2 regions of the Qipengyuania sp. 902 genome follow, and region 1 is predicted to be linked to the other one. Evidence: predicted binding sites of a transcription regulator. Region 1 holds the regulator's gene; the other holds the start of a gene.

Region 1 (4,482 bases):
GGAACCGGGCATCATAGATGGCCTCGTGCGGGCGACCGACAAGCTGGCTCGCAAGCAGGTGTGACATTGCGGGCAGCTTAACTTGCTTGAAAGCCCGAAGCCGTGCCGCCATTGAGCGATCCGCAATGACCGACAGCCGCTCCATCCTCGTCATCGACAATTACGACAGCTTCACCTTCAACCTCGTCCATTACCTGATGGAAATGGGCGCCGAGGTGGAGGTGGTGCGCAATGACGCCATCTCGGCGGGCCAGGCGATGAACAGCGGCGCGGCGGGCTTCCTGATCTCACCCGGTCCCTGCACACCGAACGAGGCCGGCGTTAGTCTCGACCTCGTGGCGGCATGCGCGGATGCGTGTAAGCCGCTGCTCGGCGTCTGCCTTGGCCATCAGGCGATCGGCCAGCACTTTGGTGGCAAGGTCGTTCGCGGCGGGCTGATGCATGGCAAGACGTCACCGGTGGAACATGACGCCACCGGCGTATTTGCCGGACTGCCGTCACCCTTCATCGCGACCCGCTATCACTCGCTGATTGTGGAGGACATTCCCGAGTGCCTCGCGGTCAACGGCACCAGCACGACGCCCGGCCTCGATGGCAGCAGCGTGATGGGGTTCCGTCATAGCGACTTGCCTATCCACGGCGTCCAATTTCATCCCGAAAGCATCGCGACAGAGCATGGCCATGCGTTGCTTGCGAATTTCCTCTCGCTGTGCGGCATCAAGGCAAAGGTGCCGGCATGAAGACGCTCCCCACAGCAGAGCAGCATCTGGCCGAGCAGGAGGCCGAGGAGGTCTTCGGCTGGATACTGGACGGCGAGACGAGCGACGAGGAAATCGCGCGGTTCCTACGCGAAATATCCACCCGCAGCGAAACATCCGATGAGATCGCGGGCGCGGCACGGGCCCTGCGGGCGCGACTGATCCCGATCGATGCGCCTGAAGGAACGGTCGATTGTTGCGGCACGGGCGGCGATGGGCACCACACGCTTAACGTCTCGACGGCAGTGAGCCTCTTGGTCGCGGCGTGCGGCGTCCCTGTGGCCAAGCACGGCAATCGGGCGGCGAGCAGCAAGTCGGGCGCGGCAGACACGCTCGAAGCGCTCGGGCTGGACATGGAAGCGGCAGGAAGAACCGCCGAGAAGTCGCTGGCCGAACTAGGAATTTGCTTCCTCTTCGCAAAGAACCATCATCCAGCAATGGGGCGGATGCAGCCGATCCGCCAACAGCTCGGCGTTCGCACGATATTCAACCTGATGGGGCCGCTGTCCAACCCGGCAGGCGTGAAACGCCAGCTGATCGGGATTGCGCGCCCGGCCTATGTGCCGATCTACGCAGCGGCAAAAGCCAAGCTCGGCACCGAGCGTACCTTTATCGCTTCTGGCGACGAGGGGCTGGACGAGCTTAGCCTTGCGGGTGGAAACGAGCTGGCCGATGTGACCGGCAACGATTTCGAGATGCGGCGGGTAAATCCCGTACAGGCGAACCTGCCCCACGCACCGGTCGAGGCGATCCGCGGAGGCGATCCGTCGCACAATGCGAAGGCACTGGAAGCGCTCTTGCTCGGGGCGCCCGGACCCTATCGCGACGCCGTGCTGTTCAACGCCGCCGCGACGCTGATCGTGGCAGGCAAAACCGAGGACTGGACGGTTGGTGCCGAAATGGCTGGCGACGCAATCGATAGCGGCGCTGCCCGGCAACTGCTGGCGGACTGGATCGCGATCGCGCAATGAACAAGCTGGTCGAGATCTGCGAAACCAAGCGTGGCGAGGTGGCCGAGCGTATGCAGAAGCATTCGCTCGATTCGCTCGATGTGCGAGCCACGGGCCAAACGCCGCCGCGTGGCTTTCGCTCCGCACTGGAATGCGCGCAGCAAAATGGCTTCGGCCTGATCGCCGAAATCAAGAAAGCTTCACCATCCAAGGGTCTGATCCGAGAGGATTTTCGCCCCGAGCAGCACGCTCGTGACTACGCCAGGGGCGGTGCGGCCTGTCTCTCCGTCCTGACCGATGCCCCGTACTTCCAAGGCCACGAAGACTATCTGGTCGAAGCGCGCGAGGCTTGCGATCTGCCGGTCCTGCGCAAGGACTTCATGGTCGACCCCTGGCAGGTCGCTGAAGCCCGCGCGCTCGGCGCTGATGCGATACTCATCATCGTTGCCGCGCTGGACGACGGCGTGATGGGCGAGATCGAAGCGGCCGCGATTGAGCGCGGGATGGACGTGTTAGTCGAAGTCCATGACGAACACGAGCTGGAACGCGCGCAAGCGCTTCAATCGCGGCTCATCGGTGTCAACAATCGGGATCTGCGGACCTTTACCACCGAACTAGCGACCACCGAGCGGCTCGCAGCCCTCGCCCCTGAGCACGCCCTTATTGTCGGAGAGAGCGGCATTGCGACGCATGCCGATTGCCAGCGCCTCGCGCGCGGCGGCGTCCGTAGCTTCCTCGTCGGCGAAAGTCTGATGCGGCAGGCCGATGTCGTCGCTGCGACGCGTACCCTGCTCCAAGGCTGACTCAGCTCCGGCACGTATCGCGAACGCCTGTTCTCCACAAGAAAGGTCCGAAACGGCTGAATTGCTTGACTTGCTGATATCCGTTGCCTAATTGTTCCACATTCGTTCACAGGGTTGTGAACAGGCGGCACGGGAGTTGCGCAGATATGCTGACAGCCAAGCAGCACGAATTGATCCGCTTCATCCAGCAACGGCTGGAGGAGACCGGCATTTCACCCAGTTTCGAAGAAATGAAGGAAGCGCTCGACCTCAAGAGCAAATCCGGCGTGCATCGCCTGATTTCCGCTCTCGAAGAACGTGGTTTCATCCGTCGCCTGCCCAACCGGGCGCGCGCGCTCGAGGTCGTCAAACTGCCCGAAGATGCGGTGACAGGCTCCGGCCAGGCCAAGCCTGCGAACGATACCGGCGCGACCACGGCGGCTACGGTAACGGCGAAACCCGTCGCCCCGGAACCGGCGAACGACATCATCGACGTGCCGCTCCATGGCCGAATCGCGGCTGGCGCGCCGATCGAAGCGATCGAGGGCCAGGCGAGCATGCCTGTTCCTGCCGCGCTGCTTGGGCCCGGCGAGCATTACGCGCTCGAAGTGTCGGGCGACTCGATGGTCGAGGCAGGAATCTTCGATGGCGACTTCGCACTCGTGCGACGGTCCGATACCGCTCGCGACGGGGAGATCGTCGTGGCGCTTGTCGATGACGAAGAAGCTACGCTGAAATATCTGCGCCGCGATGGCGGGCGAATCCGCCTCGATCCTGCGAATGGGGCCTACGAACCGCAGGTTTATGAATCCCATCGAGTGAAGGTTCAAGGCAAGCTTGCCGGTTTGCTACGGCGCTACCATTGACGCTCGACGAGATAGGTTTGGTTTGGGAGAGGGGCGCGGCGTCGGCTGCGCCCCCTCTTCTTTCAGAGGTTGTTTTTATTGGGAGCCCGCGTTCCGCCGGACGAGAGGGCGGAACCAACCGTGCTCGCCCTGCCCTTCGGCGACGGTATCGATACGCTCTTCGGCAAGGTAAATGGCGGTACCCCCTTCCCGCTCGAGAAACCGGCGATCGGCCTTGAGCCAACGTGGCTTGCATGAGAGCGGCAGGAAGCGATCAGCGATGACGATGTCGGACCTGTCGCAGGCGGCGGCAAGCGCTCGCTCCTCGATAAGTTCGCGGCTTCGCGCAATCAGCACGTCCCATTCTCGACCATCCCTATCGATACGTAAGCTACAAAAATCCCGGCTGCACCGAGCGCCCGACCATTCGGCTAAAGGTACGGGCTCCCCGTCGAGCGCTGCGATTTCGCGCAGGTTTTGCTGGGCGTAGCTGCCCTCGCTGTCCCGCAAAACAAGCAGCCGACCGTCAGCGCTCGCTATACCAACATCACGCCCGTCACGCGTTATCACGATGTCCGGGGCGGGTGTCGCCCACATCCATAAGGAAGCGACGGCGACGGGAATCACGCCCCAAAGCCGTTTTCTTCCATGCCACAAGGCTAACCAGAGCGCGCCAAGGACAAATATCGCCATCGCCGCCATCGGCATCTTGGGCGCGAGCTTCACGGCACCCGGCTGAGCCGAAACGAGGTGCGCGATCCACAGCAGCACATCGAGCGATTTGCCGACCAGCCACCAAGCCGGCGCCCCCAGCCCGACTACGTCCATCGCCAGCGCCAGTGCCACCAGCGGCATGGAGACGAAGGTCACCAGCGGGATCGCGAACAGATTTGCGACCGCCCCGTAAATCCCCGCCCGGTGGAAATGGAAGAGGACGATCGGCATAAGTGCGAGCTCGATGACAAAGCCGGTCAGGAACAGCATCAACGCCCGGCGGCCGAAACGGCGCAGGCCGCTTTCTTCTCGTGGCGCAAGGAATTCGCGAAACGGCTTCGCATTATGCAGCGCGACGATGGCTAGCACGGCGGCAAAGCTCATCTGGAAGCTCGGCCCGACCAACGACTCCGGCCACAGGAATAGCACCGAA
Region 2 (4,482 bases), on a different contig from region 1:
CTTCTCGGCCAACTCGCGCGTCAACCAGCCGCCAACGGCCATCCGTCGAGCCGTTGAAACATCATCTCCGCCTTCTCTAGAGCCAGTAAACAGCAAGGCGGCGAATGCTTGCCCACCATCGCGCGCGGCGCGACCAATTTCCTGATACCAGCGTGCCGCGCTCTCCGGCAGGCACGCATGAATGACGGAACGGACATCGGCCTTGTCGATGCCGATACCAAAAGCAGACGTTGCAACGATCAGATCGTAGTGATTGTTTGACCAATCCTCGATGATCCGCCGTCTATCTGCCGAACCCGTGTCACCCGTGAAGAGAGCCATCTTTTGGTAGCCTCGATTATCGGACAACCATTTGAAAATGCGTTCTGCGTCGACCACTTCGGTCGTGTAAATAATTGCAGGGCGAGGGGCACGATCGACCACGAACGACAGCGCTTCCTGCCTTTCCTCGTCTGAACTGCACTGGCTAACAACAATATCATGTTCGTAGCGCGGGACCCTGGCGTCGATCTCCAGCCAGTCGCCGGTTAGCGACCAATCGCGCCGCAGGATTGCCCGTGCTGAAGGTGGCATGGTCGCGGACAGCAGCACCGCACGTAACTCGGGGCTGGATCGACGAAGCTCCGCGAGCAATCCGGGAAGGCGTTGGAAGTCGGGACGAAAGCTTCTGCCCCAACTCTCAATTATATGCGCTTCATCGACAAATAAGTGGGTAAGGCGGCCGTTAAGTCCAAATGCGGCGGCTTCAGGCGAAGCGACCTCTACTAATCGACTGACAATATCTGAGCGGAGTGCAAGCTCTGGCCCCAGCAGCAAGATAGGGATTTCTCCGCGCCTGAATGCATCGACCACATCTCGGATACCTTCACTGCCGAGATCTCCGATCAACGCGCGGCTACCCTCCAAACCCGGGATTCCCCGCAAAGTTCGCTCATGGTCGAGCGCTAGCGCTATTGTCGGTGTCACAACGACTACGCACGAACCCACGTGCGATTCCCTTCCGTGAAGGGCTGCCAACTGAAACATCAAGCTTTTGCCAGCGCCTGTCGGGAGCGACACAAGCAATCCCGATCCAGCAGGGGCAGTAAAGAGAGCCCGGACCGCGGCCTTTTGGGAAAGCGATCGATAGCCGGGAAGACTGGTCAGACGACGCAGAATGCCATCGCCGACACCTTCCTCAAGATAGCGTCGACTCTGGGAATCGACGTGGATCTGAGGCCACCAGGACGGTCCGTTCTCGTCACGTATTCGGATCGCGCTTGGACCGATCCTAGCGAGACCAAATCGTGCAAGACCCTCATCGCTGAATCTAGAAAACTCGTGATCGTCAGATTCAAATCTTCCACCACTCAGCCATGCCAACGTCCGAAGCAATGCAAGCCGATCACACTCGCTGGTGCTCCGGTCCAAGGCCGCCAGAGTTCGCGTTCTCAATGCCGGGGCCCATGCCTGAGAGAGCCATGGATTGTAACGGGCAGGTTCTGATCCAGTGCTCATGGCTCTCACTTCTTCCAGAGCCAAACACAAAAATCAAAGCATCATCGCCACATCCTGTTGAACCAAAAGAGGATTGGCCCAATGATCGCGACAAAGGGCTAATCAGGCTGCTTCTTCAATCTTGGACCATGTGAAAGATAGCGCTCCACCTTCTCGATAGTCCTTCTACGCGGCCTGCGACCAGCTCGTAGGTCAAGCACGAAGCGCGGATCGCCAACCGCCCGACGACCGAACCGCGTCGCCGACATGTGCGATTCCTTCAAATGACGCTCAATGCGATCCAGCAATTTCATGGCCTTCCTCGACTCAGTCAGCACTTGTGTTCCTGTTTTGTTCTTAGTAGGAAGGTTCCATCGAGTCTAGGAGATTTCCTTCTCTCCTCAGACCGCCAGAAGGAACGACACGATGGAACACGTCAGAGAGGAGCTCGATCGCCTGATCCAGCAGCGACGGATCGGATATTCCTCGATCTCGCGGATGATCGGACGAAACTCGTCCTACATTCAGCAGTTCATCAAGCGCGGCTCGCCGCGAAAGCTGGATGACGATGACCGGCGCACGCTTGCCAGCTTCTTCGGGGTCGACGAGCAAGTGCTTGGCGGACCGCCCGCGCCAATGCGTGACGGGTTGATCGAGATTCCCGTGCTCAATGTCGATGCGTCGGCGGGCTTCGGAGCGATTGCCGAAAGCGAGACCGCCCATACCCGCTTCGGTTTCGACGAACGCTGGCTTGGCCGGTTGACCCGGGCAAAGAGTGCCAGCCTTTCGATCATCCACGTCCTGGGCGACTCCATGGAGCCGACACTCAGCGATGGCGACGAAGTGCTCGTCGATGCGTCGGACCAGGGCTCGCGGCTACGCGACGGTATTTACGTCCTGCGCGCCGACGATGCGCTGGTGGTCAAGCGCGTGACGCTCAAGCCCGGTGGCCGCAAGATCACCATCAGCAGCGATAATTCGGCCTATCCCAGCTGGGACGATGTCGACCGGTCCGAGATCCAGGTGGTCGGCCGTGTCATCTGGTTTGGGCGGGCGGTATAGAGAGCTCTCGTCGGCTCAGATCCCGATTTCGAAAGGTTTTACCCTTTCCTTTGTCAGTTCTGGCTTGTCACTTGTGGGCGAAGCGCTGCCGACATCCTTGTCTTGCGAAACGCCCTTGGCAGCTGCCGCCTTGAGCCTTTGCGTTACTTCGAGGGCCGACGTTTTCTCGCCGCTGTTGGACTTTATGGCCCGGCCGAGTTTCTCGGCATTGTCTGCAATCAGCGTAAGCCCGTCGCGAAGCCGGGTGACCGTGACCAGGAAGGTCTGCCGATTGGCGAGATTGCGCTCGCGGCTGTCCATCACCGCGATCCCGCGATCCGAGGTCAGTCCCTGCGCCATATGCGCATTGAGCGCATAGGCGAGGTCCATGCGTTTGAGCATGGGGTCGCCGCGGCTCAGGCGGAGCTCCTTGCCCGCTGATGTCTCCACTAAGACGCCCTTTGTGTCGATGGCCACGATCCTGGCCTGGTCGGCGTTGAACAGCCCGCGCTTGTGGTCGTTGTCGGTCCAACGGATCTTGTCTCCCTCGATGATGGACAGCGATTTGCGTTCGAAGAGCGACAGCCGGCTATCGTCTGCGCCCGGCCGCAATCGCGCGGGATTGAACTTCCTAAGACGCCCCTTCCTGTCCTCAAGCACGAGCTGCTTGCGGGCATGGTCGATGGTCTTGACGGTGTAGTCGCCTTTGGAGAGTTTCTGGGTGCTGTCGCGCGAGCGGAAGTTGAGAACCATGCCCGGTTGGTATGTGCGAAGGTATCGCAACTCCTCGTGCGTCACATTCACCCGAGAATGAACGGTCAGCCGGCCCGATCGTGGGCCGAGCTCCCCGTTGGCATTGAGTCCGCGCTGGACAGCCTCGTTAACCGCAGACCGTAAGGCCCGTCCCGACGCGTAGATCGACGTCCGATCCCGATCCGCCGGGCTGAGCGAAAGCCACTTTTCGGCAGCAACAATCGCACTGTCCCCGCGAGCCTCGATGGTTGAAGGCGCAAGAGCCTGGAGCGCATCGTCGATGCGTCCCTCCTGCGCGGCGGCCTGGGCTCGCCGCAGGACGGGATCGCGGCCGCGCAAATTCACATCCATGGTGGCGCGCTCGATCCCGGCCTGTTGGACGAGGTCGAAGGGCTTACCGGCGTCGACGGCGCCTAGCTGTCGCTTGTCGCCGACGAGAACCAGACGATGGACTTCGGCTAGGTTCGCCAGCCGTACCAGCTTGGCCTTGTCCTCGTTCGACACCATCGACGCCTCGTCTAGAACCAGGACATGGTCTGCGAGCACGCTCCGAGCCTCGCCAAGCAGGGAGGCATTTCCCGGCTCGTGTAGAAGCCTGCCCCATTGGGCGAGAAAGCGGGCGATGGTCATCGAACGGATGCCGGTGTCGCGCTCGAGCATCTGGACGAGCGTATTCTGCACCGCGAGTCCCAGCACCTGCTTGCCTTCCTCGCGGAGCAATTGGGCGACCGGCTTCATCACGCTGCTCTTGCCCGCCCCGGCAATGCCCTGGATCGCTACAATCCTGTCCCGCGACGAAAGGACAAGGGCAGCCGCATCCTCCTGCCCTTCGTTGAGCGAAATTCCGTGGTTGATCGCGGCAACTGCCTGAACCCGTTCTGCGGCGTCCGGCCGATTCAGGATGGGCAACACCGCACCTCGTCCCTGGTCGACGTTCGCGAGAATGGTGCTTTCAAGGTCAAGCGCCTCGCGGCTCGCCAACCAGCCTTTGTGTTCGCCTTTGCCGGGCTCAAGTGCGCCGCTTCTGACCAATGCGTTCACACGGGTTTCGACGTGATCCACCGTCGTCGGTAGCCCAAAATCGAGCGCCGCTTTCAGCAATCCCTCACGGGGAAAGGCTGCCTCGCGCTGCGAGAGATGACGCACCGCGGAAGCAACAGCCTGCGCGGCCGCGATGGTCGGTGCATCCTGCTTGAGGACATGGGCAGGGAT

Evidence for each region. The regulator LexA, encoded in region 1, represses DNA repair genes until DNA is damaged. The targets are predictions, from matches to a motif close to GTTCCNCNCTTGTTCT.
Region 2: a site for LexA is predicted at 1,819-1,834, ahead of ACSH0F_RS13905 (S24 family peptidase). Genes of this name have one in related genera too.

Annotation. Positions count from the first base shown of each region.
Region 1 covers NZ_JBNJLJ010000002.1:246,528-251,009, forward strand. The annotation lists gene pip (prolyl aminopeptidase) at 1-64, shown strand, start outside; gene ACSH0F_RS06295 (anthranilate synthase component II) at 126-740, shown strand; gene trpD (anthranilate phosphoribosyltransferase) at 737-1,729, shown strand; gene trpC (indole-3-glycerol phosphate synthase TrpC) at 1,726-2,511, shown strand; gene lexA (transcriptional repressor LexA) at 2,658-3,356, shown strand; gene ACSH0F_RS06315 (ComEC/Rec2 family competence protein) at 3,432-4,482, opposite strand, start outside.
Region 2 covers NZ_JBNJLJ010000005.1:14,737-19,218, reverse strand. The annotation lists gene ACSH0F_RS13910 (helicase-related protein) at 1-1,497, opposite strand, end outside; gene ACSH0F_RS13905 (S24 family peptidase) at 1,903-2,538, shown strand; gene mobF (MobF family relaxase) at 2,554-4,482, opposite strand, start outside.